4 regions of the Mesorhizobium sp. CCNWLY176 genome follow, and region 1 is predicted to be linked to each of the others. Evidence: predicted binding sites of a transcription regulator. Region 1 holds the regulator's gene; each other region holds the start of a gene.
What was found. The regulator PhoB, encoded in region 1, activates phosphate uptake and scavenging genes when phosphate is short. The targets are predictions, from matches to a motif close to TGTCATNNANCTGTCAT.

Region 2: a site for PhoB is predicted at 6,463-6,479, ahead of WBQ96_RS03665 (RNA degradosome polyphosphate kinase). Genes of this name have one in related genera too.
Region 3: a site for PhoB is predicted at 1,742-1,758, ahead of pstS (phosphate ABC transporter substrate-binding protein PstS). Genes of this name have one in related genera too.
Region 4: a site for PhoB is predicted at 5,620-5,636, ahead of phnC (phosphonate ABC transporter ATP-binding protein). Genes of this name have one in related genera too.

Annotation. Positions count from the first base shown of each region.
Region 1 covers NZ_JBBBDZ010000005.1:353,739-361,095, reverse strand. The annotation lists gene WBQ96_RS11535 (sugar ABC transporter permease) at 1-757, opposite strand, end outside; gene xylF (D-xylose ABC transporter substrate-binding protein) at 951-1,994, opposite strand; gene WBQ96_RS11525 (ROK family protein) at 2,281-3,522, shown strand; gene phoB (phosphate regulon transcriptional regulator PhoB) at 3,526-4,215, opposite strand; gene phoU (phosphate signaling complex protein PhoU) at 4,338-5,045, opposite strand; gene pstB (phosphate ABC transporter ATP-binding protein PstB) at 5,079-5,903, opposite strand; gene pstA (phosphate ABC transporter permease PstA) at 5,918-7,234, opposite strand; gene pstC (phosphate ABC transporter permease subunit PstC) at 7,231-7,357, opposite strand, start outside.
Region 2 covers NZ_JBBBDZ010000002.1:170,067-177,423, forward strand. The annotation lists gene WBQ96_RS03640 (NIPSNAP family protein) at 1-99, shown strand, start outside; gene fumC (class II fumarate hydratase) at 199-1,596, shown strand; gene WBQ96_RS03650 (DoxX family protein) at 1,703-2,125, shown strand; gene WBQ96_RS03655 (DoxX family protein) at 2,242-2,643, shown strand; gene ppx (exopolyphosphatase) at 2,650-4,188, opposite strand; gene WBQ96_RS03665 (RNA degradosome polyphosphate kinase) at 4,188-6,395, opposite strand; gene WBQ96_RS03670 (zinc-finger domain-containing protein) at 6,551-6,796, shown strand; gene WBQ96_RS03675 (FAD-dependent monooxygenase) at 6,824-7,357, shown strand, end outside.
Region 3 covers NZ_JBBBDZ010000028.1:1,801-9,157, reverse strand. The annotation lists gene WBQ96_RS27575 (Na/Pi cotransporter family protein) at 1-415, opposite strand, end outside; gene pstS (phosphate ABC transporter substrate-binding protein PstS) at 511-1,560, opposite strand; gene WBQ96_RS27565 (3-hydroxybutyrate dehydrogenase) at 2,006-2,812, shown strand; gene WBQ96_RS27560 (acetoacetate decarboxylase) at 2,860-3,612, shown strand; gene WBQ96_RS27555 (patatin-like phospholipase family protein) at 3,633-4,796, shown strand; gene WBQ96_RS27550 (hypothetical protein) at 4,826-5,047, opposite strand; partial or broken gene WBQ96_RS27545 (GFA family protein) at 5,282-5,709, shown strand; gene WBQ96_RS27540 (hypothetical protein) at 5,911-6,168, opposite strand; gene WBQ96_RS27535 (hypothetical protein) at 6,493-6,804, opposite strand.
Region 4 covers NZ_JBBBDZ010000009.1:219,536-226,892, forward strand. The annotation lists gene WBQ96_RS16990 (vWA domain-containing protein) at 1-220, shown strand, start outside; gene WBQ96_RS16995 (amidohydrolase family protein) at 217-1,104, shown strand; gene phnE (phosphonate ABC transporter, permease protein PhnE) at 1,323-2,663, opposite strand; gene phnE (phosphonate ABC transporter, permease protein PhnE) at 2,666-3,628, opposite strand; gene phnD (phosphonate ABC transporter substrate-binding protein) at 3,705-4,622, opposite strand; gene phnC (phosphonate ABC transporter ATP-binding protein) at 4,708-5,550, opposite strand; gene WBQ96_RS17020 (cupin domain-containing protein) at 5,719-6,135, opposite strand; gene WBQ96_RS17025 (phosphoenolpyruvate hydrolase family protein) at 6,151-7,002, opposite strand; gene WBQ96_RS17030 (Tm-1-like ATP-binding domain-containing protein) at 7,013-7,357, opposite strand, start outside.

The sequences.
Region 1 (7,357 bases):
CCCAGACGGCTCCGAGGATGACGGCGCAAGTAACGGTGCCAAGGAACACTTCGGCCCAGACCGGCCGCAGCGGGAACTTGAAGCGCTTGCGCTGGCGGCGGCCCGAAAGCAGCATCAGGATGACGGCAACACACGCGACCAGCCCGATGACCCAGCTCCACGTCGCGCCGATCGCGCCCTCAGGGCCGCCGCCCATCAGGCGGAACGTCGCGTCCATGGGTGCGACCGTCTGGCCGCTGGTGACCCACCAGGCAGCACCGCGCCAGACGAGCAGGCCGCCGAGGGTAACGATGAAGGCCGGAATGCCGAGATAGGCGATGAGAAAGCCCTGGAAGGCGCCGATCACGACGCCGACGACAAGGCCGGCAGCAAGCGCGATCATCCAGATCGTGGGGTCGCCAAGCGAAAAGCCCATCACCCGCGGCAGGAACACCGTCTGGGTGACGCCCATGATCATGGCGACGAAGCCGAGCAGCGAGCCGACGGAGAGGTCGATGTTGCGCGTAACGATGACCAGCACCATGCCGGTGGCCATGACCGCGACCGACGAGGACTGCACCGAGAGGTTCCACAGATTGCGGGGCGTGAGAAACAGCCCGTTCGACAGGATATGGAAGCCGATCCAGATAACCAGAAGCGCGCCGACCATGCCGAGCATGCGGGTGTCGATTTCGGTGGCCTTGAGAAACCGGGCGACAGCGCCGAGTTCGGATGCTCGAGCCCGATCCGCAGATTCGCTCGTTGTCACGTCCGTCATGACTTCCTCCCGCCGGCCTTCACGGTCTTTCGCCGATAGCCGGGCTTCATCCTAGCGCATGCCCCTGAAAACCGGAACGATTTCCCGACCGAGATCACGCGTCGTTTCAAAACGGTAGGCCTTCTTGCAAAAGCCCTTAAGAAAACGCCGCGGTTCTCTTCAAACCGCGGCGTCGCTATTCAAGCCGATTGGCTTAGTTGCAGGCCGGAACCGACCCTGCCTTCACGCCCTGGCAGACGACGTCCTTGGAAACCCAGCCGGCGTCGATGACGACGTTCAGATTGTCCTTGGTGACTGCAACCGGCTTCAGGAACACCGAGGTCATCTCGACCTTGTTCGGGCCGCCGTCGAACTTCACGGCGTTCGCGATCTTGTCCATCGCGGTGCCGTCGGCGAGCTGCGAGGCGATTTCTGCCGCAGTCTTGCCGAGTTCGCGGGAGTCCTTCCAGACCGAAACGGTCTGGGTGCCGAGCGCGATGCGGTTGAGTGCTGCATGGTCCGCATCCTGTCCCGAAACCGGGACCGAGCCTGCCAGGCCCTGCGCGTCGAGAGCGGCAATCGCGCCGCCGGCAGTGCCGTCATTGGCAGCAACGACTGCATCGACCTTGTTGTCATTGGCGGTCAGGAACTGCTCCATGTTCTTCTGCGCGTTGGCGGGCAGCCAGCCATCGGTATAGGCCTCGCCGACATTCTTGATCTTGCCGCTATCGATCGCGTCCTTGAGCACTTCCATCGCACCCGCGAACAGGAAGTCGGCGTTCGGATCGGAGCCCGAGCCCTTGATGAAGACGTAGTTGCCTTCCGGCTTGACGTCGAAGACGCCCTTGGCCTGCATGCGCCCGACTTCCTTGTTGTCGAAGGTCAGGTAGAAGGCGTCCTTGTTTTCGATCAGGCGGTCATAGCCGACGACCGGAATGCCTTCGGCAACGGCCTTTTCGACGGCCGGTCCGATGGCGCTCGAATCCTGTGCCAGGATGATGAGCGCGTTGGCGCCCTGGCTGATCAGGCTTTCGACGTCGGTGAGCTGCTTGGCAGCCGACGACTGCGCGTCGGCGGAGATGTACTTGTCGCCGGATGCTTCGAGAGCAGCCTTGATCGCCGCTTCGTCGGTCTTCCAGCGCTCTTCCTGGAAATTCGACCAGGACACGCCGACGATCTTGTCCTTCGCATGCGCGACAGCGCCCAGCGACATGGACAGCGCAACACCCGCCAGCATGGCGGTTGCAAACTTCTTCATGATTTCCTCCCTGGCGCCAAGACAGCGCAACGATACTTTGGCCTTCGGGCCTACCCAGAAGCTCTTTTTTTCGAGCCTCGAAAAAAAGAATGACGCATGCGCAGAGTTCTGTCAATATCCTTGTGCCGCTGTTGACGGGCCTGCCCTGTGAAGGGATGGTTCACGATGGTTGCAAAGGCTAGGATCCCTTGTCCGAACAGCCTTCGGAAGGATCACGGTCCAACAACAAGGCAGGGGCCGTTCCGCTTCAGCGGAATGAACAGGCTCCCGGGAGGAATACGAAAACATGTCGGTCGCGATCCGTCACGACGATCTGCGCAAGCGCAACCGCGCCATGGTCATTGCCGCCGTGCGCCAGGCGCAACAGCCGTCGCGTACCGAGATCGCCGGTTCGACCGGGCTCAGCCACTCGACCATCTCCGCAATCTCGTCGGACCTTATCGCCGAGGGGATTCTGCTGGAAGCCAAGGGGCCGGAAGCGTCGTCACAAAAGCGCGGGCGGCCACAGGTGGCGCTGGAACTGAATCCCGATGCCGCCGAAATCGTCACCGTCGTCCTTTCCCTGAACTTCCTTTCGGTCGCGATCGTCGACTATTCCGGCAAGGTCGTGTCCGAAGAAGAACGCAGGCTCGAAACGCTGACCATGTCGCGCGACGGCTTGATCGGCGAATGCGTGGCCATGGTGCGCCGGCAGATCGCGCTGCGTAAATCGGCCGGCCGGCGGGTGATGCGCATCGGCATGGCCGTGCAGGGCATCACCGATTCCACGTCCCGCGCGATGCTGTGGACGCCGATCACAGCGCATACCCACATCGCTTTCGCCGACATCATCGAGGAAGCAACCGGCATTCCCGTGACCGTCGAGAACGACTGCAACATGATTGCGGTGGCGCTGAGATGGCGCAAGCCCGAGCGCTACCACAATGACTTCATCGCCGTGCTGCTTTCGCACGGCATCGGCATGGGCATGGTGCTGAAGGGCGAGCTCTTCACCGGCACGCAATCCTCCGGTGGCGAGTTCGGCCATATGATCCATCGGCCCGATGGCGCGCTCTGCCGCTGCGGCCGGCGCGGCTGCGTCGAAGCCTATGCCGGCAACTATGCCATCTGGCGCAAGGCAAAACAGGCAAGCGAAGACGATGCGCCGCTCGCCGACATCAGCGATGGCGACATGCGCATGCTGGCAGATAGCGCACGCGCGAGCGACGGCCCCGAGCGCGAAGCGTTCCGCAAGGCTGGCGAAGCGATCGGCTTCGGCCTTGGCAGCCTGTTCGCGCTGATCGATCCCGCTCCGGTCGCCGTCGTCGGCATTGGCGCCACCGCTTTCGACCTGATCGAGCCGGCGCTGCGCGAAGCGATCGACAGGACCGCCGGCGGCCAGCACAACAAGGCGATCTCCTTCGACACCGAGCCGAACGAGCTTCCGCTTATCCGCGAAGGCTGCACCATGCAGGCGCTGACCTTCGTCGATCAGGAAATTTTTGCACCGGGCGCAAGCCCGGCAGCAGCGGGCAGGAACGTAGCCTGAAAATCAGTCCTCGCGGATCGCGTAGCCAGAGCCGCGGATGGTGCGGATGACGTCGGGCATTCGGCCTGTATTGACGGCCTTGCGCAGCCGGCCGACATGCACGTCCACGGTGCGCTCGTCGATATAGATCGTCTCGCCCCAGACATTGTCGAGAAGCTGGCTGCGCGAGAAGACGCGGCCGGGATGGCGCATCATGAATTCGAGCAGGCGGAATTCCGTCGGCCCGAGCTTGATCTCGCTCTTCTTGCGATAGACGCGGTGCGCCTCGCGGTCGAGCACGATATCGCCGACCTTGAGCACGCTGGAAAGCACTTCCGGCTTGGCGCGGCGCAGCAGTGCGCGCACCCGCGCCATGAATTCCGGCGTCGAGAACGGCTTGACCAGATAGTCGTCGGCGCCGGTGGAAAGGCCACGCACGCGGTCGCTTTCCTCGCCACGCGCCGTCAGCATGATGATCGGCAGGCGTTCGGTTTCGGGACGCATTCTCAGCCGGCGGCAAAGTTCGATGCCGGAAACCGCCGGCAGCATCCAGTCGAGCACCAGAAGATCGGGCACGTTTTCCTGAAGCCTGATTTCGGCCTCGTCGCCGCGCGGCACGATCTCGACCTGATAGCCTTCCGATTCGAGATTATAGCGAAGCAGCACGCCCAGCGGCTCTTCGTCTTCCACCACCATGACTTTGGGTGCGATCATCAATTTGCCGTCCTGTTAACGCGATCCGGTTCGAGCCCCCTCGCCTTTCGCATGGTGTCCGGCGGGTTTCGCACCGCCGGTGGAGCAAGCTTACCCTTTTAAATCTCCGCTATCGACACGCCTCAGGCGGCGGGTGCGGTCATCGACGTCTCGTCCTGCTTCGGCCGATTGAGCGGAAGCTGCTTTCCGGTCATCACATAATAGGCGTTTTCGGCAATGTTGGTGACATGGTCGCCGATGCGCTCCAGATTCTTGGCGCAGAACAGAAGGTGCGTGCAAGCGGTAATGTTGCGCGGGTCTTCCATCATGTAGGTCAGGAGCTCGCGGAACACGGCGGTGTATTTGACGTCGATCTTCTCGTCAGCGGCGCGCAGCGCCTGCAGTTCGTCAGGCCGGCGCGACACATAGTGGTCGACCACTTCCCGAACCTGATCCAGCACCATGCCCGACATCGCCTCGATCGAATGGGCAAGGTCGCGCGGCGTGGCGCTCTGGCCGACTGCGCTGACGCGCTTGGCGATGTTCTTGGCGAGATCGCCGATCCGCTCCAGATCACCGGCCATGCGGATGGCGCCGACAACCGCGCGCAGGTCCTGCGCCATCGGCTGGCGCTTGGCGATCAACGTGATCGCGCGCTCGTCCAGCTCGCGCTGGCGCGCATCCATGATGGCGTCGTCAGAAACGACGCGCTGGCCGAGCGCATTGTCGGACTGAACCAGCGCCTGGATCGAAGCGCTGACCATCGCGCCGGCCAGGTCGCCCATGTCCCGGATGAGACGGTCGATATGTCCCAGATCTTCATCGAAAGAGGTGACGGTATGTTCGCCCATGATGCTGTCCTTGCAATCCGCGTCGTGTTCGCGTCAGCCGAAGCGGCCGGTGATGTAGTCCTGGGTTCGCTTGTCGTCGGGGTTGGTGAACATCTTGTCGGTCGCACCCTCCTCGACGAGATAGCCGAGATGGAACATCGCCGTGCGCTGCGAAACGCGCGCTGCCTGCTGCATCGAGTGAGTGACGATGACGATCGTGTAGTTCTGGCGCAGTTCGTCGATCAGTTCCTCGACCCTTGCGGTGGCGATCGGATCAAGCGCAGAGCACGGCTCGTCCATCAGGATCACCTCGGGCGACACCGCGATGGCGCGCGCGATGCACAGGCGCTGCTGCTGGCCGCCGGAAAGCCCGGTGCCGGGTTCGAGCAGGCGGTCCTTGACCTCGTTGAACAGGCCGGCCTTCTTCAGGCTGGTCTCGACGACATGATCCATATCGGACTTCTTCTTGGCCAGCCCATGGATGCGCGGCCCGTAGGCGACGTTCTCGTAGATCGACTTCGGGAACGGGTTCGGCTTCTGGAAGACCATGCCGACGCGGGCGCGCAGTTCGACCACGTCGATGTTCTTGTCGTAGATGTCTTCATTGTCGAGCGTGATCTTGCCGGTCACCCGCGCGCTGTCGATCGTGTCGTTCATGCGGTTGAGGCAGCGCAGGAAGGTCGACTTGCCGCAGCCCGAAGGGCCGATCAGCGCCGTCACCTGGTTTTCGCGCACGTCGAGATCGACATCGAACAGCGCCTGCTTCTCGCCGTAAAACACGCCGACCTTGTTGCCGCGCATCTTGATGATTTCGTTGGGTGTGCCGCTCATTTTATCGCTCACTGCGCTTTCGAGTGCTTTCTCGGTCATGATGTTCATAACATGGTCCTTTTCTACCAGCGCCGTTCGAAGCGGCGGCGCAGCACGATCGCGGTGATGTTCATCGCCATCAGGAAGATGAGCAGGATAATGATGGCGCCCGACATGCGCTCGACGAAGGCGCGCTCGGCCTCGTTTGCCCACATATAGATCTGCACCGGCAAGGCCGTCGCCGGCTCAAAGGGCGTTGTCGGATAATTGGCAACGAAGGCGACCATGCCGATCAAGAGCAGTGGTGCCGTCTCGCCCAGTGCACGCGCCAGGCCTATGATGGTGCCGGTCAGGATGCCGGGGGCAGCCAGCGGCAATATGTGCTGGAACACCATCTGCATCTTGGATGCCCCGAGACCCAACGCTGCCGAACGGATCGACGGCGGCACGGCGGCAAGGGCTGCGCGGGTGGCGATGATGATCGTCGGAAGCGTCATCAGGGTCAGAACGAGACCGCCGACGAAAGCGGCCGAACGCGGCAGGCCGAGGAAGTTGATGAACACCGACAGGCCGAGCAGGCCGAAGACAATCGATGGCACGGCGGCGAGATTGTTGATGTTGACCTCGATCAGGTCGGTCAGACGGCCCTTCTTGGCGAATTCCTCGAGATAGATCGAGGCTGCGACGCCGATCGGCAAAGCAAGCAGAAGCACGATCACCATCATGTAAAAGGAACCGATGATCGCCACGCCCATGCCCGAGGTCTCAGGACGGCTGGAAGCGCCGAAGGTGAACAGGCCCTTGTTGAAACGCTCGGCCATCGAACCGTCGGCCGTGAGTTGCTTCATCCAGATGACCTGCTGGTCGGAAACCTTGCGCCGCGCCTCATCGACGTTGAGATCGATCTGGCCCTTGAAGGCCGAGTCGAGATTGGCGGCGGCTAGGATGTCGACGTTGCGGGTCGTGCCGATGACCGATGGATCGGCCGCAACCACGTCACGCAGCTGCGTGCGGGCGCCGTCCGACAGGAAGCCCTTGAGCTTGCGGATCGTCACCTTGTCATCCGGGTTGATCCCCAGCTTGGCGACCAGCGCGTTCTCGGCAAGCTTCGGATAGTTTGCCGAAATCAGCACGCTCGGATCGGTGGCGCGCTTGTTGTCCGGATCGAGGATCTTCTCGTCGAAATTGATCGGCAGCGACACCGTCGTCTGCCAGAACGCCGTGTAGCCCTTGGAGACGATCGAAAACAGCATGATCGCCAGGAAGATGAGGCCGACAGAGATCGCCAGCATGCCGTAGATGCGGAAGCGGCGTTCGGCGGCGTAGCGGCGCTTCAGCCCGATATCGCGGCGCGGACGGGGGACGGCGCCGGCAACTGTGTCCATGGAAATGTCGGTCATTCGTACTGTTCCCGGTACTTGCGCACGATGTAGAGGGCGAAGATGTTCATGATCAGCGTCAGGAAGAAGAGCGTGATGCCGAGCGCGAAGGCGACGAGCGTCTGCGGCGAGTTGAACTCGAGG
Region 2 (7,357 bases), on a different contig from region 1:
CCATCATGGGTTGATAGCCTGCTGCCTCGGCTTCTGGGTCATTTTTCCGGACCTGTGCAACGGCTTCGCCTCGTGCCGACCGAGCGTTCGCTCCTTTGAACCGATTAGGATTGGCCTTGCCTCCATTCTTCACTTGAAGCCCATTGTGCAAAGCGGTAGGCCGTTGCCGGCATTGAAAAATTTCCGGGAGACGGGTCCGTGAGCGCAGGCAAGACAAGAACCGAAACCGACACGTTCGGACCGATCGAAGTGGCGAGCGACCGCTACTGGGGCGCGCAGGCCCAGCGCTCGCTCGGCAACTTCAAGATCGGCTGGGAAAAGCAGCCTCTGTCGGTCGTTCGCGCGCTCGGCATCGTCAAGCGGGCAGCCGCCGAAGCCAATATGGAACTGAAGCGGCTCGACCCCGTGGTTGGCGAGACGATCGTCAAGGCGGCGCAGGAAGTGATCGACGGCAAGCTCAACGATCATTTCCCGCTCGTCGTCTGGCAGACCGGTTCCGGCACCCAGTCGAACATGAACGCCAATGAAGTCATCTCCAACCGCGCCATCGAGATGCTGGGCGGTGTGATGGGCTCGAAGAAGCCGGTCCATCCCAACGACCACGTCAATATGAGCCAGTCGTCCAACGACACCTACCCGACGGCTATGCACATCGCCTGTGCCGAGCGGATCGTCCATGATCTGCTGCCGGCGCTGAAGCACCTTCATGCAGCCCTCGACGCCAAGGCGAAGGAATTCGACCACATCATCAAGATCGGCCGCACCCACACGCAGGATGCGACGCCGCTGACGCTCGGCCAGGAGTTCGGCGGCTATGCCGCGCAGGTTGCCTCCTCGATCAAGCGCATCGAGTTGACGCTGCCGGGCCTGTGCGAACTGGCCCAGGGCGGCACCGCCGTCGGCACCGGGCTCAACGCTCCTGTCGGCTTTGCCGAAAAGGTTGCCGAGCGCATCGCAGCGATCACCGGCATCGATTTCGTCACCGCGCCGAACAAGTTCGAGGCGTTGGCGGCGCACGACTCCATGGTGTTCTCGCACGGCGCCATCAATTCGGCGGCTGCCGCCCTGTTCAAGATCGCCAACGACATCCGCTTCCTCGGTTCGGGCCCGCGCTCGGGTCTCGGCGAGTTGTCGCTGCCGGAGAACGAGCCCGGCTCGTCGATCATGCCGGGCAAGGTCAATCCGACCCAGTCCGAGGCGCTGACGCAGGTATGCGTGCAGGTGTTCGGCAACAACGCTGCCCTCACCTTCGCCGGCAGCCAGGGCCATTTCGAGCTCAACGTCTATAACCCGCTGATGGCCTACAACTTCCTCCAGTCGGTCCAGCTCGTGGCCGACGCCGCGATCTCGTTTACCGACAACTGCGTCGTCGGCATCGAGGCGCGCGAGGACAACATCAAGGCGGCACTCGACCGTTCGCTGATGCTGGTGACGGCACTTGCCCCGACGATCGGCTACGACAACGCCGCCAAGATCGCCAAGACCGCGCACAAAAACGGCACCACGCTGCGCGAGGAAGCTGTCGGCGGCGGCTATGTCAGCGACGCCGACTTCGACCGCCTGGTGCGGCCGGAAGACATGACGCGGCCGGGATAAAGCGCAAAATCATTCTCATCGTGAACGATGTGTCGACAAATTCGAGGCTTTGGTGAACAGCCGGGATCGTCTATCTTAAGGGCATAAACCTCTTATGGAGACTAGCATGTCCACCAACTCTTCCGCCGCCGACTCCGGCATCGCTGCTAACGCCTCGGCCGCCATTCTGGTCGGACGTGTTCTGATATCCATCCTGTTCATTCTCGCCGGCTTCGGCAAGCTGACCGCAATTGCCGGCACCGCCGGCTTCTTCGAAAGCCTTGGCCTACCGGCACCGACGGTTACCGCCGTCGTCGTTGGCCTCGTTGAATTCTTTGGCGGCCTTGCCGTCTTGGTCGGCTTCAAGACCCGCATCGCTGCAATCCTGCTCGCCGTCTTCACGCTGGGCGCAACTGCAGTCGCCCATCTCGACTTCTCGCAGGCTGGCAATGCGCTGATGCTGCAGAAGAACCTCGGCCTCGTCGCCGGCTTTATTTTCCTCGCCGTCATCGGCGCAGGCGCTTACTCGATCGACGGACGTGGCCGCTAATCCGGCTGCATGAATTGCAAAAGGCCCGGAGCGATCCGGGCCTTTTCTTTTGCGGCATCATCGAGTGACATTTTTCGCATCAGGGCGCATTCTGCGTCATTGACGCGGATACGCCGATGCCGACCAACATTGCGCTGCTTCTCGCCCGGCTCCTGCTTGCGGCCCTGTTTATCCCGGGCGGCTATGGCGCGCTCACCAACATCGCGGGGTCGGCCAGCTATTTCGGCGGGCTTGGCTTTCCCCTGCCCACCCTCGTCGCCTGGAGCGTCGGGCTTTTCGAGCTGATTGCCGGCCTGCTCATCCTCGTCGGCTTCCAGACCCGTCCGGCGTCGCTGCTGCTTGCAGCCTTTTCAGCGGCCGCCGGGGTAATCGGCCATTACGGCCAAGGCGGCGGCGATCCGGCATTGGTCTTCATGCATTCGCAGGCGCTAATGAAGGATATCGCGATAGCCGGCGGCTTTCTGGCGCTCTCGGTTGCGGGCGCGGGCGCATTCTCGATCGACGCCAAACGCAGTTGAAAAACGCTACTTTACCGGAACGGCGACCTGCTCGCCCTCGATCATCAGTTCCAGCCTGCGTCCCGTCAGCCGGGCAAGCTGGGCCAGACGCCCCGCAGGCCGTTCGCCGGTGAGGCCGGCATGCGACTTCGGAATAACCAGCGCCAGCGCGCCATTGTCGCGATTTTCCCACCGAAGCTGCGGAATCACGCCCGGCATGGAGGCCGAAAACAGATAGACGACGCGCAGCATCGCGCCGAGCAGCCGCGCACGCTCGATGTAGCGCGGCGGCACCAGCGCAAGCAGTTCGGCCGCCGCTCCGTCGTTGAAGATGCCTTCATGCCGGTAAAGATTGGCCAGCGCCAGGAACACGCGGCCCGGATGATCGACGCCGATGAAGGAGGCATGGGCAATAATGTTCAGCGACTGCTTGCCACGGTATTCCGGATGCGCGCGCCAGCCGATATCGGCGAGAAGGCAGGCGGCATGGCGATAACGCACTTCGTCCTCAGTCTCGTCGATGCCGAAGGCCGCGAAGGACTGGCCGGTCCATTGCACCAGTTCGTGGGCATGCATGACCGACCGTGCGCGCAGCCGCGCCAGTTCCTCGGAAGCCGAAATGAGCGGGTCTGTGCGCTGTTCGGCGCGCGACAGCAATGAATAGAGAAAACCTTCCCGCACGCCGAGCGCCGATACCACGATCTTCGACGGCTTCATCGCCGTGATGATTTCCAGCAGCACCGCCGCACCATAGGGCAGCAGCGCGCGACGGTTCTTCGAGATGCCCTCGATGCCCTTCATCTTGTCGATGTCGCCCTTGGCGACCTGCCGCAGGAACGGCAGCGAGCTTTCGATGCCCATCTCGTAGTGGTGCATCACGTTGAGCGGATAGTTGATCGTGTTCATGTGGAGGCGGGCGAGGTTTCGCCACGTGCCGCCCACGGCATAGAACACCTGGCCCTGTCCGGCCTTGAGCAGCTTGGCGCGCGCGAGTTCGTCCCGCGCGATCTTGGCGGCGGCCAGCGGCGAATTCTTCGACATATCCTGCAGGCGCAGGCCGCCGAGCGGCAGCGTTATGCCCTGGCCTATCGTCTCGCCATCGACACCGACCAGTTCCAGGCTGCCACCGCCAAGGTCGCCGGCAATGCCCTTTGCCGGATGAAAGCCGGAAATTACGCCCAGTGCCGAGTAATGCGCTTCCTCGCGCCCGGTGAGCACCCGGATTTCGGTACCGAGAATCTGTTGCGCCCGGTGAATGAAGTCTGGTCCATTCTCGGCCTCGCGCGCCGCAGCCGTGGCGATCACGTGCAGTTCCTCCGCACCCGCCTGATCCGACAGGGCGCGAAAACGCCGGAATTCCTCCACGGCGCGGGTCACGCCCTCCGGGTCAAGCCTGCCGGTCGAAACGATGCCGCGGCCGAGGCCGGCCAGCATCTTCTCGTTGAACAGAACCGTCGGAGAACGGGATATGCCTTCATACACGACAAGGCGGATCGAGTTCGACCCAATGTCGATGATGGAAATCGGCCGGCGATCCTGAAGCCGACCCTGGGATTGTGCAATCATCAGCTACCGGTTGCGCTGGATTTCTTGCGCCGCTTGAACTGCGCGATGCGCTTGGGCGCATGCGATTTCAGTGCATCTCCCCGTCCCGACAGGCTAGGATTCGTCATGAAATATTCCTGCGCGTTGAACGGCTCTTCCCCCTCGTCCAGCACTATGCGCCGCGAGGTACCGTCAGCCAATACTTCGAAACTTTGCTGGTTGTCCATGATGTTTCCGAGCATGATCTGGCCAAGCACCTGTTCATGCACAGTTGGATTGGTGATCGGAACCATGGTTTCGACGCGGCGGTCGAGGTTTCGCGGCATCAGGTCGGCCGAACTGATGTAGACGATGGCATCGTCCGAAGGCAGGCCATGGCCGTTGCCGAAGCAATAGATCCGGCTGTGTTCCAGGAAGCGGCCGATGATCGATTTCACCCGGATATTTTCCGAAAGTCCCGGAACCTGAGGCCTCAGGCAGCAAATGCCGCGCACGACCAGATCGATCTCCACCCCTGCCCGGCTGGCGTCGTAGAGCGCATCGATGATCATCGGATCGACCAGCGAATTCATCTTCAGCCAGATCTGGGCGGGCCGGCCTTCCAGAGCGTGAGCAACCTCATCGGAAATATGTTTCAGTATCCGGCTCCGCAGCGTCAACGGCGACATCGCCAGGTGCATCTCATCGGCCGGCTCGGCATAACCGGTGATGAAGTTGAAGAGCTGCGCGACATCGTGGGCGATGAACGAATCGGTCGTGAAGAACGACAGATCAGTGTAGATGCGGGCTGTGATCGGGTGATAATTGCCGGTGCCGAGATGGACATAGTTGCGCAGGCGATTGTCCTCACGGCGCACCACCAGCGACATCTTGGCGTGCGTTTTCAGCTCGATGAAGCCGAATACGACCTGCACGCCGGCACGCTCCAGATCGCGCGCCCAGCGGATGTTAGCCTCCTCATCGAATCGCGCCTTCAGCTCGACCAGCGCCGTGACTGACTTGCCGGCCTCAGCCGCGTCGACCAGCGCGCGCACGATCGGGCTGTCGTTCGAGGTCCGGTAGAGCGTCTGCTTGATCGCCACGACATCGGGATCGGCAGCAGCCTGGCGCAGGAACTGCACCACCACGTCGAAGGATTCGTAGGGGTGATGAACAATGAAGTCCTTCTCCCGGATCGCCGCGAAGCAATCGCCGCGATGGTCGCGAACGCGCTCGGGGAAGCGCGGATTGTAGGGCGTGAATTTCAGGTCGTCGCGTGGCACGGCGACAAGTTCGGAAATCTGGTTCAACGCCAGCGGCCCGGTCAGCACGCTGATGCGCGAAGACGAAACGCCGGTTTCGCCGGCAACGAATTCACGAAGCTCCTTGGGCATCTGGCCATCGAACTCGATACGGATCACCGAGCCGCGACGACGGCGTTTCAGTGCGGTCTCGAACAGCCGCACCAGATCTTCCGCCTCTTCCTCGACCTCGATATCGCTGTCTCGGATGATGCGGAACGTGCCTGAACCCTTGACCTCATAACCGGGGAAGAGCTTGCCGACGAAGATGTTCACCGTCTCTTCGATCGGAATGAAGCGCACGCTGTTCTTGCGATCCGGGAGACGAATGTAGCGTTTCAGCGCAGTCGGCAAACGCAGTAGCGCGTTCATTTCCTCGCCGTTCTTGCGATGACGCAATTGCAGGGCGATCGAGAAGCCGAGGTTGGGAATGAACGGGAAAGGATGCGCCGGATCGATCGACAGCGGCGTCAAGACCGGGAAGACCTGTTCCTGAAAATGGTTCTCAAGCCAGGTTTTCTCATCCTTGGTCAGCGCATCGCCGGTGATGCTCTCGATGCCTTCCTTTTTGAGTAGACCGATCAGGCCCGAAAGGCTCGTCTGCTGGTCCTCCTGCAGACGGCCAACCTCGACCAGAAGCTGTTCGAGTTGCTGCTCGGGCGTGCGGCCGTCAGGACTCTTGATGGCGATGTTTTCGCGGATCTGTCCGGCAAGACCGGCAACGCGTACCATGAAGAATTCGTCGAGGTTGGCGGCCGAGATCGACAGGAAGCGAACACGCTCGAGAAGCGGATGGTTCGGGTTCTGCGATTCCTCAAGAACGCGGCGGTTGAACTGGAGCCATGAGAACTCACGGTTGACGAAACGGTCCGGGTTGCCTGCGGACGCATCGCCGTCGGCGGTGCTGACGGTGGTGAATTCGGCCTGGACCGGTCTTAGCTCGTTCATGTCCCTCTTTATCCTTTATGCGACCACAGCCGCTTATTCGGCTCAGCTTATCTCCTGACAGGGTTTTGCGACAGTTTGATTTCACACGGCTTGCAAAGAGATTGGCTATGCTACAAACAGCCGTTAAAAGCGTGAGCGACAGACAGGAGAAAGCCATGGCCGGCGGTTCCATTCCACACTTCCAGAACGATGCAGGTCATGCCGTGATCGAGATCGGCGTGAAGGAATTCATGTGCGTGGGCGCAAACCCGCCCTTCGACCATCCGCATGTCTTCCTCGACATGGGTGCCGACTCCGAAAAGGTCTGCCCCTATTGCTCGACGCTGTACCGCTTCAACGGCACGCTGAAGGCCAGCGAGACCCGCCCGGAAAACTGCCTCTACGCCGTTCGCGCCGCCTGACCGGCGCGGCTTGCGGCGATTGATCCGGTGGATATCTCTCACTCCGGAAAGATCGTCGTCGCGGGTGCGGGCATTGCCGGGCTGACGGCAGCGCTTGCCTTTGTGCGTAGCGGCTTTGCCGTGGACGTCTTCGAGCGTTCGGAAAAGCTCGAGGAAGCCGGCGCCGGCATACAGCTCTCGCCCAACGCCACACGCATCCTTGATAATCTAGGCGTGCTGGAATTTTTGCTACCCAAGGCGGTGCAGCCTGAAGCCGTCATCCTTCGCGACGCAAAGACCCTTAAAGCACTTGCCCGCGTACCGCTGGGCGCGATGGCGCAGAAACGCTGGGGTGCTCCCTATATCGTAGCGCACCGTGCCGATCTGCAAGCTGCTCTGCTGGACGCAGCCAAACGCCAGCCGCTCATTCAACTGATCACCAATGCGACCGTCCGCAGCGCTACCTCACAGGATGGCCTTGCCTCCGTCGCGGTGGAGCAGTCGGGCACGGTTGATCGAACCACCGCTTTCCTTGCCGTCGGCGCGGACGGCGTGTGGTCGGCGCTACGCGATGGAGCGAGC
Region 3 (7,357 bases), on a different contig from region 1:
CGAGTGCGATGTTGCGGACCTTCTCATTCTTGGAGAAGCAGTAGAGCAGCGAGAACGCGCCGGCGAAGATCAGCCCCAGCGGGCCGAGCGGCAGCGCGATAAGCCCGTTGCCCAGGGTCGTGCCGATGTTTGCGCCCATGATGACGCTGATCGCTGGTCGCAACGCGACAACGCCGGCGTTGACGAGGCCAACAACCATCACGGTCATGGCGGTGGAAGACTGGATCACGCCGGTGATCAGCGTGCCGGCCAGCACGCCTTTGATCGGCGTTCCGGCCGCCCTAGCGAGGAAGGCGCGCATCTTGTTGACGGAAAGCGCCTGAATGCCGTTGGACATGAACTCAAGGCCGAGCATGAATAAGCCCAGCCCGCCGATGACCGGCACGAGAATGTCCTTGAAGATGTCTATATCCATCTCATGCTACCCCAAAAATGCGCCGTCCCGACGCGACAAGTTTCGATTACCCTCGGTGCGTCCAGAGTTGCCGAACGACTGAGTGCTCGCCGATTTCAGTTGCCGGCCTGCAATTCCTTGACCCAGTATTGTTTGACCTGTTCCGCAAGAGGCTCCGGCAGCGGCACATAACCGAGCGCCGCCGCATCCGAATCTCCGTCATCGAATGCGAGACGAAAGAGGTCGTGAACGCGGCGATAGCGATCCGGGGACCGGCCGGCGATAGGAACAACCGCGAAGGTGGCAGTGCTGATTGGATAGGCAGCTGGCCCAGGCTGGTCGGTCAGGGAAGCGTAAAAGTCCTGCGTCTTTTCCCAGGCGATGGCGTTAGCTGCGGCCTGGACGCCTTCGGGATCAGGCTTGACGAAGTTGCCCGATTTGTTCTGGATTGAAGCGAAGGGCAATCCCGCGCGCATCACCTGGCCGTATTCGGCATAGGCGATCGCGCCCTTGGTCTCCTGCACGGCGAGGATAAGGTTCTTGGTACCTTCGGCGCTGGTCCCGACCGGCCACGGGATAAGGGTATCGGCGCCGTACTTTGTCTTCCATTCGGCGCTGACTGCCGTGAAATACTCTGTAAGGACGAAGGTTGAGCCTGAACCGTCCTTGCGGTGAAAGACGCTGATCTGGAGATCGGGAATATCCAGATCGGGATTGAGCGCCTTGATGGCGGGATCGGACCAGGTCTGGATCTTGCCCAGATAGATGTCCGCCAGGACTGGGCCGGTCAATCGCAAGGCTCCCGGGGCAACGCCGTCGATATTCGTGACGATCGCGATGCCACCCATGACGATCGGAAACTGTTGTTGGCCGCGGCTGGCGAGTTCCGAAGGCGCAACCGGTACGTCGGTGGCCGCGAAATCCATCTCAGGCTGTTCAAGCCGCATCAGGCCGGCGAGCGATCCGACAAGCTCGTAGTCGACGGTCCAATCCAGCGTGAAAAAGTCACCGCCGTCCGCCCGCGCATCCTTATAGGCTCTCGCCCATTTGGCCATGACCGGCGCAGCGAAAGTCGATCCCGCGCCGCGAATAGGTTCCGCCTGGGCGGTTTGCCCAAAAGTCAACGCTATGGCCAGAATGGCAGCGCCAGCCAGCCCATCGACCACGCCCCGAGCTTTTCCAATTCGGGAAACGAGCAATCCAACCATAGCGCCTCACTGCGGTTTGTGCGCTTGCGGAACAAGCATGCGCGAAGTTGTAGTTTGTTCAAGACGCGCGTGCGCTCGAACCTGGCTAGGCGGCCACGCCGGAACCAACATTAAGCCATATGCTTGGTAATGCTGTTGTTTGACGCTTGGATGACAGGCCATCTGGCGGTGACGAAAGTAAATTCGGCCTACACTTTTGGGAATGGCCGCCGAATATTGGCTTGGTTTTTCATAAGTGAAGCAAAAGCTTCATCCCTGTGACACATCGGCGTGCGTCAACAGTCGTTAGGTGACAGGCGGCATCTGAATACGATGCCACCTCTGTTCGGTGAAGTTTGTGCTCGCTCTGGCCAATCGCAGGTTGCGTTTGTGGCAATGAGAGTTTGGGCAACAGGAGTAATGAATGTCTGATCAGGTAAGCCATTCCCCGCTCGACAAGAAGGTCGCTATCGTGACCGGCTCGACGAGCGGCATCGGGCTCGGCATCGCGCGCGGGCTTGCCGCGCAAGGCTCCGATATCGTGATTAACGGTTTGGGCGACCCAGTCGCCATCGAGACCGTCCGGGCTGCAATCGAGACGGAGTTCGGTGTGCGCTGTCTCTATTCTTCCGCCAATATGTTCTCAGGCGCGGAGATTGGCGACATGATCAAGCTGGCGGTCGACGCTCTCGGCGGTTGCGACATTCTCGTCAACAACGCTGGCATCCAGCACGTTGCTCCCATCGACGAGTTTCCGGACGATAAATGGGAAGCCATCATCCAGATCAACCTTGTTGCGGCCTTCCACTCCGTCAAGGCCGCACTTCCTTTGATGAAGGCGCGCGGGTGGGGTCGGATCATCAACATCGCATCGGCACATGCTCTGGTCGCGTCGCCGTATAAGTCCGCCTATGTCGCGGCCAAGCACGGCATCGCAGGATTGACGAAGACCGTCGCCCTCGAGGTTGCGACAGCCGGGATCACAGCTAACGCCATTTGCCCGGGCTATGTCTGGACCCCGCTGGTCGAAACGCAGATCCCGGATACCATGGTCGCACGCGGCCTTTCCAAGGAACAGGTCATCCACGACGTGCTTCTCGAAGCCCAGCCGACCAAGGAATTCGTCACCGTCGACCAGGTTGCCGGCCTGGCGCTTTTCCTGTGCTCGGACGCCGCCGCGTCGATAACGGGTGCAATCCTTCCCATCGACGGCGGCTGGACCGCGCATTGAAGCCTAAAAACCCAATCGCTTTCTCCGCCATACAGGAACCCAGTTAGATGAAAGCCGAAGACGTTCGCCGCAGCTATGCGATGCCGCTCACCAATCCGGCCTATCCGCGTGGTCCTTACCGCTTCATCGACCGCGAATATGTGATCGTCACCTATCGGACCGACCCCGAAGCCTTGAGGGCCGTCGTTCCCGAACCGCTGCAAATCGCCGAACCCCTGGTCAAATATGAATTCATCAGGATGCCGGACTCGACCGGGTTTGGCGACTATACCGAGTCCGGCCAGGTCATTCCGGTGCGTTTCGACGGGGAGGAGGGCGTCTATGTTCACGCCATGTATCTCGATGACGACGCTCCAATCGCCGGTGGCCGCGAGATATGGGGCTTCCCCAAGAAGCTGGCGTCACCAAAACTCGTCCACGAGGGTGAGGTGGTCGTCGGCACGCTGCATTATGGCTCGGTGCTCTGCGCGACTGCGACCATGGGCTACAAACACAATACAATAGACGCCGGCGACATCGCGCACTCACTCGGTAAACCAAACTTCCTCGTCAAAATCATCCCGCATGTCGATGCTACGCCGCGCATTTGCGAACTGGTCCGCTATCACCTTCAGGACATCACCGTGAAGGGGGCTTGGTCAGGTCCGGCAGAGTTGCAGCTTTACAGGCACGTCATCGCGGATGTTGCGCGCCTGCCGGTGTTGGAGATCGTGTCAGCGGTTCATTTTGTCGCCGATCTCACGCTGGGCCTCGGCGAAGTCGTCCACGACTATGCGAAACAGCCCGGCGCAGAACGCTAAGCGGGCAGAAGGATCTTGCAATGGACCAGACTGTGAAGAAGCGAAGAGGCGAGACACCCGATATACAGGACCTCATAGCGCCCTATCAGTCTGTGGCGCTCGTGCTTCAGGGTGGCGGCGCGCTTGGCGCCTATCAGGCGGGCGTTTTCCAGGCGCTGAGCGAAGCCGGGATAAGCGCCAACTGGCTGTCAGGTGTTTCCATTGGCGCGATCAACGCGGCGATCATCGCCGGCAACGAGCCCGGCAACCAGGTCGACCGGCTGCGCGATTTCTGGGAAACGGTGTCGGGCCGCAAGGTGTGGCATTTTACGCCGGAGGGCGATGCGTTCCGCAAGCTGCGCAATCAGGCCAGCGCCATGATGACGATGATGTCGGGACTTCCAGGCTTTTTCAAACTGCGAGAGCTGAGCCCGTGGTACCAGCTTCCCGGCGCAACGGGGGCGACGAGCTTCTACGACACGGGCGAACTCGAAACCACGCTCAATCGCCTGATTGACTGGAATGTCCTGAACGATCGGCAACGACGGTTGAGCGTTGGTGCCGTGAATGTCCGGACGGGTAACTTCCGCTACTTCGATAGCGAGATCGAAATTATCGGCCCGCAGCACATCATGGCGTCGGGCGCTCTGCCGCCAGCCTTTCCGGCTATCCATATCGAGAACGAGTACTACTGGGATGGCGGCATCGTCTCGAACACGCCGCTTCAGTATCTGCTGGAACAGGAGGATGTGCACGACACGTTGGTGTTCCAGGTCGACCTGTTCAGTGCGCGCGGCATCCTTCCACGAGACATGGGCGAGGTGCAGGCGCGTCACAAGGACATCATGTATTCAAGCCGGACGCGCAACAACACGGACACGTTCCGCCGCCTGCACAATGTGCGCCTGAAGCTTCACCAGGCATTGCTGCGCATTCCGCCGGAGATCCTGACCGAGGGAGACAAGGAATTCCTCGCTTCGATGGAGGATGTCCCGCAGATCAACATCGTCCATCTCATCTATCAGCCGAAAATCTACGAGAGCGACGCAAAGGATTACGAGTTCTCAGGCACCTCGATGCGTGAGCACTGGGACGCCGGCTATCAGGATACCCGCAAGACGCTGCGCCATCGCAAATGGCTGGTGAAGCCGCCGGAATCGATCGGAATGACTGTCCATGACATTCACCGCGATGATCCGAGCTGAGAGGTTCGACAAGGCAGGCCTATCCGTGTCTATTCGGTCGTGATCTGCACCAGTGCGGTGACCGGCTGGCCGTTCACAAGGATGGGCTGGTGATGATCATCTGCCAGAAGAACCCCAATGACATGCTGGCCGGTAGGCGAAGGGCAATGGCTTAACCTGGCCAACACAAGATCGCCCCCAAAATCGCTGTTCATGCTGTTGTAGGCGGGGCCTGGGATATTGCAGCTGTCCCCCTCTGGATCGATTTTCATATCGATATGGCCGCAGCGGGAATCGCCCGCACAACTATCTGCCGGCATTAGGCGGAAGTTGCTTTGCACCACGATGTGAAATTGCGCCGAACAGTGACCCCACGTCGACCAGGATTAATCGGCTGATTTCATTGCGAAAATGAATGTTGGCAAGGGGTTCCAGAAGGCGCCTGTTATGACCCCTCGAAAATCCCAAAAAGAACTACTGGATCAGACACTTGCGCGTTTCGATCCTTGGGGTTGCAGTTCGGCGCGATTTCACAGCGAGAACCGTCAAAACTGGTTGTCGCATGCCATTGTCTCGCCTGCCAGAGACGGACCGGTAGTCCATTCAGCGTCGGGGCATTCTATGCGATTGACACGGTTGAGATTTCTGGGGGGCCACGGAATTTGTCCACGTTGGCGATAGCGGTAACAGGGTGCGCATCTATTTTTGCCCAACCTGCGGTTCGACAATCTATTGGAAGCCCGATGCGCTGCCATCGATGATCGGGGTAGCCGTTGGTGCACTGGCCGCCCCTGACTTCCCGGCCCCAGCGCTATCGATATTCGAGCGATCGAAACATCATTGGTTGCAATTTGACGGGGATGTCGAACACTTTCAAGAAGGTGCGATACGAAAATATTCGCCTGATCTGACGAGACGGTCCGACACCCGTTAATCGCCGCGTCCGTCATCAATGGAATTAAACACGGCTGATCTAGGTGAATTGTCAGATCACAAAAAGCCCGCCGGCAAGACGGATCGAGACGACGGGCTTCCGCCACCGCCGGGGTGATAGCGGCGACATTCCCCGCTAAGGAGGGGGTGAGGGCAGCGGGGACACTTCAAACCAAATCAGAGCGGCTTCTAATTCAGCAACCTAACCGACCGAAATCGAAACATTGCGAGTATGCCCTGCGTGTTTCGCGAGAGGCATCCGTCGAAGCTTTCTGAAAAGCGCCTCTTCATTGGTAATGCCGGAACTGTGTAGTGAAACAGCACGTCTGGAGAGTACATCCGCATCCGAACCCTCAGCCTCGAAACCGTACCAGCGGCACAACTTCGCAACGACGCGGTTCAGCACGCCCAGCTGAGCGGGATAGAAAATGCCGGTCTGAAAAGCATGAGAGCTATTCATGGCTCTCTCCACAGATCAGGGCGAAAGCGTGATAATCTCTCTCAAAAACCAGCGCCCGTTTCTATCGCTGGTCACCCAATAACGGTACGCCGATTCCGGCCAATAGCAAGCTGATACTCTGAAACGCAAAAGGTCCGACACCTCTTCAGAATGGCCGCCGGCGGCTTGGTAATGCCAAAGATCAGACAACGCCGCTTGAATTTCCCGTTTCAACTCGTCTCGGGGCGTCGTCAAGCACGGTTAGCTCCACCGCCGCCAATTTTGCAGCGCAAAGCACATAACGTTCACTTGCCAGCCAGGACTCGCGGTCACTCTCTTGCCCAATTATGTCGGGGCCACGGTGCGCACCGATCTGATCGTTTTTGGGCGCCAATCCCGACGATAAATGCGCGTTAGGTCGGCGAAAGCTCGGTGTGGACGCCTTGCCAACGGTTCGCGTCGAAGCCTCTTGAAAAGTGCGTCTTCACTGGTCAAACCGGAACTGAAAAGCGACATGGCCCGGCTGGCAAGCTCCTCGGCATCCTCACCTTTGACGCTGAGACCGTGCCAGTCGCACGTCTTCTGGACGACGCGATCCAGCAGATCCAGGTCGTCGGGATACAAAATTCTCGGTTGAAAATCATGATGGTTGGTCATGGCTTTCTCCTACGAATGAGGGCGAAAGCATGGTGTTCTCTCTCAAAAACCAGCGCCCTTATCAAAGGCTGGTCACCCAATAACGCTACGCCTAAGCGGGCCAATAGCAAGCGGGGATTTTCTTGGCGATGTGATCGGCGAGGGTGTCGGGGGTGTCTGGCATTTTTGCCAAGGCCGTCTAATCAATAGACCAGCATCGGGACTTACGAGCGCCGCTGCTTTGCGCTTCACATTGTCGACATAAGGCCCACTGCTAGGTCAGCGAAAGAGGCGGGGGAACGCAAGTTCACTGATACCCCCGCCCTGCTCAACGGCCCCCTTACACTGTCCCACTCGGACAGCGGCATTGAGCCGAGCAGAGACGATGAATAGCATTCATAGCGTTTTCAGGCGCTAATCTATGATAACTTTCGGACCCGGATCTATCATGTCGTTGATCCAAAAATCCCGCCACTTCGGAGTGGTGATGGACGGCGGCGCCGGCTGCGCTTTCGGAAGGACTACCCATACCGATTCTGTTACCAGACGTGGAACCTTTAAGCCCTTCCAGGGA
Region 4 (7,357 bases), on a different contig from region 1:
CCGCCTCGGCCACCGGCTCGTCTGGGTCACGCCTCTGGCCGCCGATCCACGCTATCGCCCCGTCACGCGCGCCATGGCCGGCATCCTGCCCAGCCTCGATCTCGTCGCCGATGGCGGCAGCCTTGTCGCGCTGGAAAGGCTGGTCGGCGATCTCGCAGCGTTGGAACGGCGACCGCGCCGGCAGGCGGCAAGACGCTTTTCTACAGAGGTTCTTTCATGATCAAGATCATCGATGGTCATCACCACATCTGGCGGCAGGCCGATCTGCCGTGGCTGCAGGGGCCGATGGTGCCGCGCATTTTCGGACCCTACGAATCCATTCGCCGCGACTATCCGATCGAAGAATTCCTGGCCGACATCAAAAGCTCGAACGTCGAGAAATCCGTCTACATCCAGACCAACTGGGCCAAGACCGGCGCGGTCGACGAGGTCGCCTGGGTGCAGAGCGTGGCCGACGCGCATGGCTGGCCGCATGGCATCGTCGGCTATGCCGACCTGCTCGACGACAATGCCGGCGAGACCCTGAAGCACCAGGCGAAATTCCCGCTGATGCGCGGCATCCGCATGCAACTGCACTGGCACAAAAACGAAATGTACCGCTTCGCCGCCGATCCTGATCTCGCGAGCGATGCTCGGCTTCGCAAGAACATCCGGCTGCTGGCCGAGCATGGCTGGTCCTTCGACCTCCAGGTCTTTGCGTCCCAGATGAAGGGCGCGGCGAAACTCGCCAAGGACAATCCCGATATCACCTTCGTGCTGCAACATGCCGGCATGCTCGAAAACCTGTCGCCCGCTGGGCGAAAGTCATGGCGCGAGGGCATGAAGCGGCTGGCCGATCAGGAAAACGTGGTCAGCAAGCTTTCCGGCCTCGGCACCTTCATCCACCGCAACGACGCCGAGCATATCCGCGATGTGGCGACCGAGACCATTGCCCGGTTCGGGCCTGAACGCTGCCTGTTCGGCTCCAATTTCCCGATCGAGAAATTATGGACGAGCTACGCCGATCTCGTCGCGGCCTATCGCACGGCGCTGTCGTCCTTCCCGGAGACGGTGCAGAAGGCGGTGCTGCGCGATACGGCGCGGCGGGTTTATCAGCTGGGGTGACTGGCTAGTCGCATCGCAATCTCCCGCGTAGCGCCGCCCCTCACCCTTACCCTCTCCCCGTAAGGACGGGGGAGAGGGAGGCGTCAGCGTTGGAGCTTCCACCTTCTCCCCGTCACTATACGGGGGTCCGAAGGACGGGCGAGACCCGTGGCTCGCCCCGGTCGGTGCCGGCAGGCGGATGAGGGGCAGCGTAGACTTGCGAACCATCGAAATGCCGCTCAATGCCCCGCATTCCCGCCGTCCATCAGCCTTCTTCGCAGCGCATTGGAAATGTTGTCGAAGATGAACACCACGATCAGGATCAAGAGCACCATGTAGGCGACATTTGCCCAGTTCGAATTGGTGCGCATCGCTTCCCATAGCTTCAACCCGATGCCGCCGGCGCCGACGGCGCCGATGATGGTGGCCGAGCGGGTGTTGGATTCCCAGAAATACAGCGCCTGGCTGAGGAACACCGGCAGCACCTGTGGCACCACGCCGAAGCGCTGCACGACGACCGGCGAAGCGCCCACCGAGCGCACGCCCTCGCGCTGCTTGTCGTCGACATTTTCCAGCGTTTCCGAATAGACCTTCCCGAGCGTGCCCGTGTCGGTGAAGAAGATCGCCGAAATGCCGGCGAGCGGCCCCGGCCCGAAGGCGCGGGTGAAAAACAGCGCCCAGATCAGCATGTCGACCGAGCGCAGGAAGTCGAAGAAGCGCTTGGTCAGCTGGTTGGCGAAGAAATTGGGCGTGATGTTGCGCGCCGCGATGAAAGCCAGCGGGAAGGCGATAAGGGAGGCGAACAGCGTGCCGACAAAGGCCATGACGATGGTCTGCAACAGCTTCGTCCAGACATCGCCATGCTGCCATTGCGAATTGTTCCAGATGTTGTCGAAGGCAAGCGCCGCATTCGACATTTCCGGCTTGATCCGCTCGCCCGAGGTGATGAGCCCCGCCACCTCGGAGAACGATTTGCCCCAGAAGGGCGAGTTCGGGTCGAACACGAAGTTCGGCCAGCCTAAGAACCGGCGGCTGATCGACACGCGCTCCGGTGAAATGCGCGCCTCGCCGGCAAAGCCGAAATCGACCTTCACCTCATCCTCGCGCAACGTCGCCCAGCCGGGCAGCGCGCCTTGCGGCTTGGCGCCGTCGGGCTCCAGAATCATGGTCAGCGTCTCGCCGCGATGGTCGACGGTAACCAGCTTGCTGTCCGCGCTGACGCTGCCGCTGGAGCCGAAATCCACGGTCACCCTGTCGCCGGCCTGGGTCACCCAGTCCGGGTTCGGATTGTTGCCCAGCGGCGAATAGCGCGGATAGGTGATCCTGGCCTCGGTGCCGGTGAATCGGATCGTTGGCCGCAGATCGTAGGAATACCACTGCCGCGCATAGAGGTTGGCGCGCTCCCATTGGCCGCCGGCAATCACCGTGCCGATGGAGAAGAACCACCAGCAATAAACGACATAGAGCAGGCACCCAAGCGCCACGAATAGCGGCGTGTAGCGCTTCATGAGGGAGCGATGGAACACGTCCGGGTGACGGGTTTCGATCTCGGCAAGTTGTACGGCGGTCATGGTTGCCATGGTCAGCGTCCGAAATCGAAGGATTGCGCACCGACCAGCTTGCGGCGCAGCCATGCCGAGAACTGGTCTACGGTGACGACGGTGGTGAACAGCAGGAGGATGATCGCCAGCGTCTTGGCCTCATGGCCACGGCCGATCGAAAGCCGCAGTTCCTCGCCGATGCCGCCGCCGCCGACCGCGCCGATGATGGTCGAGGCGCGCACATTGATCTCGAGGCGCAGCAGCGCATAGGACATGAAGTTCGGCATCACCTGCGGCACGATGGCAAAGCCGACGCGCTCGAACCAGTTGGCGCCGACGGCGCGCAGGCCTTCCTCGGCCTTCATGTCGGCATTCTCGACCACCTCGTAGAACAGTTTGCCGAGCGCGCCGATGGTGTGGATGCCGACGGCGAAGATCGCCGGAATCGCGCCCAGCGACAGCACGGCTGCGAAGAAGCCGGCGATGACGATCTCAGGGAAGGCGCGCAGCACTTCCATATAGCGCCGCACGACGAAACGCAGCAGCCGGCTGGCAACGAGGTTCTTGGCCGCGAGGAAGCAGAGCATGAAGCCGAAGATGAAGCCGATCAGCGTGGAGAGTGCCGCAATGTTCAGCGTTTCCAGCATCTTGTAGAAATATTCGGGCACGTAGAAACCGGAGCCGAACAGATAGACGCGGCCTTCGGGATAATCGTATTTCAGGCTGCCGTCGAAATAAGGCGAGGGCAGGTCAAACAGCGCGCGCCACACTTCCCAGCCGTCACGGGGCAGCATGTCGCCGGCGAAATCGAAGAAATGCGGCAGGCGGTCGAAGAATTTTCCGGCATTGGATTCATTGGCGAACCACAGCGAACTGCCGAGTGCGATGGCAAGAGCGCCGACGATCAGGATCGAATAGAGACGCCGTCGCGAGGCCAGCTCGCGCCAATGCCGCTCGATGGCTAATCCCTCACTGGAAAGGCCAGTATGGACAGTCTGGCTCATGCCGCTTCCCACTCACGTCAGATTGCAAAAACGGCCGGGCATTTTTTATTGCCCGGCCGCCTTATAGGAAGGGTTCTTAGCCGCCGATCTGCGCCTTGCGGGCGTCGATGATCGGCTGGTAGAAGGCCGGCGTCACGTCGGTGTAGCTGGTGAAGTCGCCGCCCTGGATGGCAGAGAAGCAGGCCGGGTCGGACTTCGGCAGGTCGACCATGAACTGCTTGAACTTGGCCTTCATGTCGGCGTCGAGCGCGGTGCGAACGACGATCGGGCCGTTCGGGATCAGCGGCGAGCGCCAGACTTCATTGAAGTCCTTCATGTCGATCATGCCCTTGGAAACCATCTTGTGCAGGTTGCCCGAGGTGTAGCCCTCATCGAACGAGCCTACGCCCGAGCCGAAGGTGGTGCCGGCGTCGAACTTGCCGTCCTTGACGGCGAGAACGAGGTTTTCATGGCCGCCGCCGAAGCCGGTCTCGCCGAAATAATCCTTGACCGCGACGTTGCCGATATCCTTGGGCAGCGAGGTGACGGGGATCAGGTAGCCCGAGGTCGAATCCGGGTCGGCGAAGCCGAGCTTCTTGCCCTTCATGTCGGCCAGCGTCTTGATGCCGGAATCCTTGCGGGCAACCATGATCGAATAGTAGCCGGTTGCGCCGTCGGTCTGGACGGTGGTCAGGATCGGCTCGACCGCGTCTGCCTTGGCGAGATAGATCTTGGCATAGCCGGAAGCGCCGAGCTCGGCGTAGTCGAGCGTGCCGCCGAGCAAGCCCTGGATGACGCCGTCATAATCGGTCGCCGGGAACAGCTTGACTTCCTTGACGCCGATGGCGGCCGGAAGCGTGTCGGCGAGGCACTGGTAGTTGCGCAGGCTGTCGGCTTCGTTTTCGCCGCCGAGAATGCCGACGCGGAACACTTCCGGGCTGTCGGCATGAGCGACTGTGGCGCCGGCCAGAGTGGCGAGCGCAACCGCGCCCATAAGGGCTTTCCTTGGGAACATGGACGTGTCTCCTGTTAATTCCGATTGATATCGATGTGTCTTGTGCAGAATCGGCCCTTCACGCGGGCGAAACGATCACGGACGCTCAGTGGCCGGCGTAGGCGGGCTCGAGCGTTCCGGCGGATTCGAGTTTGCGCAGCCGCTCGGGGCGGATGCTGGTCGAGGTGATGGCCTCGGAGATTTCTTCGCCGTTGGCATCGGCGCCGTAGACGAGGCGCACGGCCTCGCGGGTGAGGCTTTCAGGCGCGCCGTCGAACACCACCTTGCCGCCCGCCATGCCGATGATGCGGTTGCAATAGCTGCGCGCCGTGTCCAGCGTGTGCAGGTTGGTGATGACGGTGATGCCTTCCCTTAGGTTGATGTCGCGCAGCGAATCCATCACCACCTTGGCATTCATCGGATCGAGCGAGGCGATCGGCTCGTCGGCGAGGATCAATTTCGGCTGCTGCATCAAGGCGCGCGCGATCGCCACGCGCTGCTGCTGGCCACCCGAAAGCGTGCCGGCGCGCTGAAGCGCGGTCGGCGCGATATCGAGGCGCTCCAGCGCTGCGATTGCCTGGGCGCGTTCCTCGTTCGAGAAGACGCCGAGCAGGTTCAGTGCGGTGGAACGGTGGTTGAGCCGGCCGAGCAGGACGTTGGTCAGCACATCGAGGCGCGGCACGAGATTGAATTGCTGGAAGATCATGGCGCAGTCGCGCTGCCATCGCCGCAATGTCGCGCCGCGATGGGCCGACACTTCCTCGCCCTCAAAAAAAATCGACCCCTGGGTGGGATCGATGAGACGGTTGATCATGCGCAGAAGGGTCGATTTGCCGGCGCCGGAACGGCCGATGATGCCGACCATCTGGCCCTGCTGGATTTCCAGCGCGACGCTGTCGACGGCGGTCTTCTTGCCAAATCGGCGCGAGACGTTTCGGATTTCGAGCATGGCGACTTTCCCGTTCGGCTGTTTCAGCCTCATGGGAAGAATTGGCTACCGGACCAACATGAAAGCGCCGTGTCAGTTCGATGTCAGTTTTGTTACGCTCCACAGCCGTGGCGGCAGTTTTTACCCGTTTTCAATCGATGAAATCGCCAGGAAAACGGGTTAAAGGCTTCATGCGCCGACCGGTGGAACCAGTCTGAAATCGGGAAGCTCGCGCAGCGCCAGTTCCGGCCCGGCGGGCGAATAGACAACGAAAAGCTGCATCGGCCCGTCGCCGGTGTTGGTGGTGGAATGGAACCGGCTTTCCGGCACATAGACGGTGCAGCCCGGCCCCACCTTCTGCACGACCGGGTTGCCGGCCTCGTCTTCGACCATCTGCTCGCCGCTGCCGGAAATGACGAAGATGATCTCCTCCGCGCCAGGATGGTTGTGGCGCGAATGGCCCTGGCCCTTCTGAAGATCGACGACGCCGCCGGAAAAGCGCGCAGCGCCATTCACCTCCGGAGCCACGGTCAGCGCCAGCCGGCCCCAGTCGAAGGCGAAGGTGTTCACGTCCTTCGGATAGACGAAATTGCGTTCCTTGCTCATAGACAAAACTCCTCCTCAGTTCTGGTTCGCGGCCGGCATCAGGGTCAGGCCCTTGAAGCTCGCCGTCTGGTCGCGGATCGCGGCTTCCGCCGGCAGCCGCTCCATCGAACTGGCGCCATAGAATCCATGACAGCCGCTGGCGTTTTCCAGGATGTGGCGTGCGTCCTCCGGCATGGAGATCGGCCCGCCATGGCAAAGCACGATGACGTCCTTGCGCGTCGAGCGTGCCGCCTCGGCGATCGCGTCGATTTCCTTGACGCAGTCGTCCAGCGTCTTGGCCGAAGTCGCGCCGATCGAGCCGCCGGTCGTCACGCCCATATGGGCAACGACGATGTCGGCGCCGGCCTTGGTCATGGCGCGCGCCTCGTCGGGATTGAACACATAGGGCGTGGTCAGGAGATCGAGCCCATGCGCCTCAGCGATCATGTCGACCTCGAGGCCGTAGCCCATGCCGGTTTCCTCGAAGCTCTGCCGCATATTGCCGTCGAACAGCCCGATGGTCGGAAAATTCTGCACGCCCGAGAATCCCATATCCCTGAGCTCGGCGAGGAAGCGCGGCATCAGGATGAACGGGTCGGTGCCGTTGACGCCGGCCAGCACCGGAGTGTGCCGGACCACCGGCAGCACCTCCACGGCCATCTCCTTGACGATCTCGTTGGCGTTGCCATAGGCGAGCAGCCCTGCCGCCGAGCCACGCCCGGCCATACGGTAGCGACCGGAATTGTAGATGATGATCAGGTCGATGCCGCCCGCTTCCTCGGCCTTGGCCGACAGGCCGGTGCCCGCCCCGCCGCCGACGATCGGCACGCCGCGCTCGATCATGTCGCGGAATTTTTCGAGGATTTTCTTGCGGGGGATTGCCGGCATTGGGGTCTCACTATTTTGCGATGGCGAGGAAGGCAGCCGTGGCCGCCTGCGCGAATTCGGGATCGTTGATATGCAGCGGCAGGCGCTCGATGCGCCGGTTCGGCGCCGGCTTCAGGCTCGTCTCTATGGCGTCGAAGAGTGCTTCGTCAGCTTCGGGATCGAAGAAGGCACCGCCCTCGACATCGAGCGCGGAAACACCTTTTTCGGGGATCAGAAAATGCACCGGCCCCTCGCAGGCGCTGAGCTTTTGGCCGATCCATTGGCCGATCTGGCGGCATTCATTCGCGGTCGTGCGCATCAGCGTCACATTGGAATTGTGCTTGTAGAACAGCCGCTCGCGATAGCGCACCGGCAC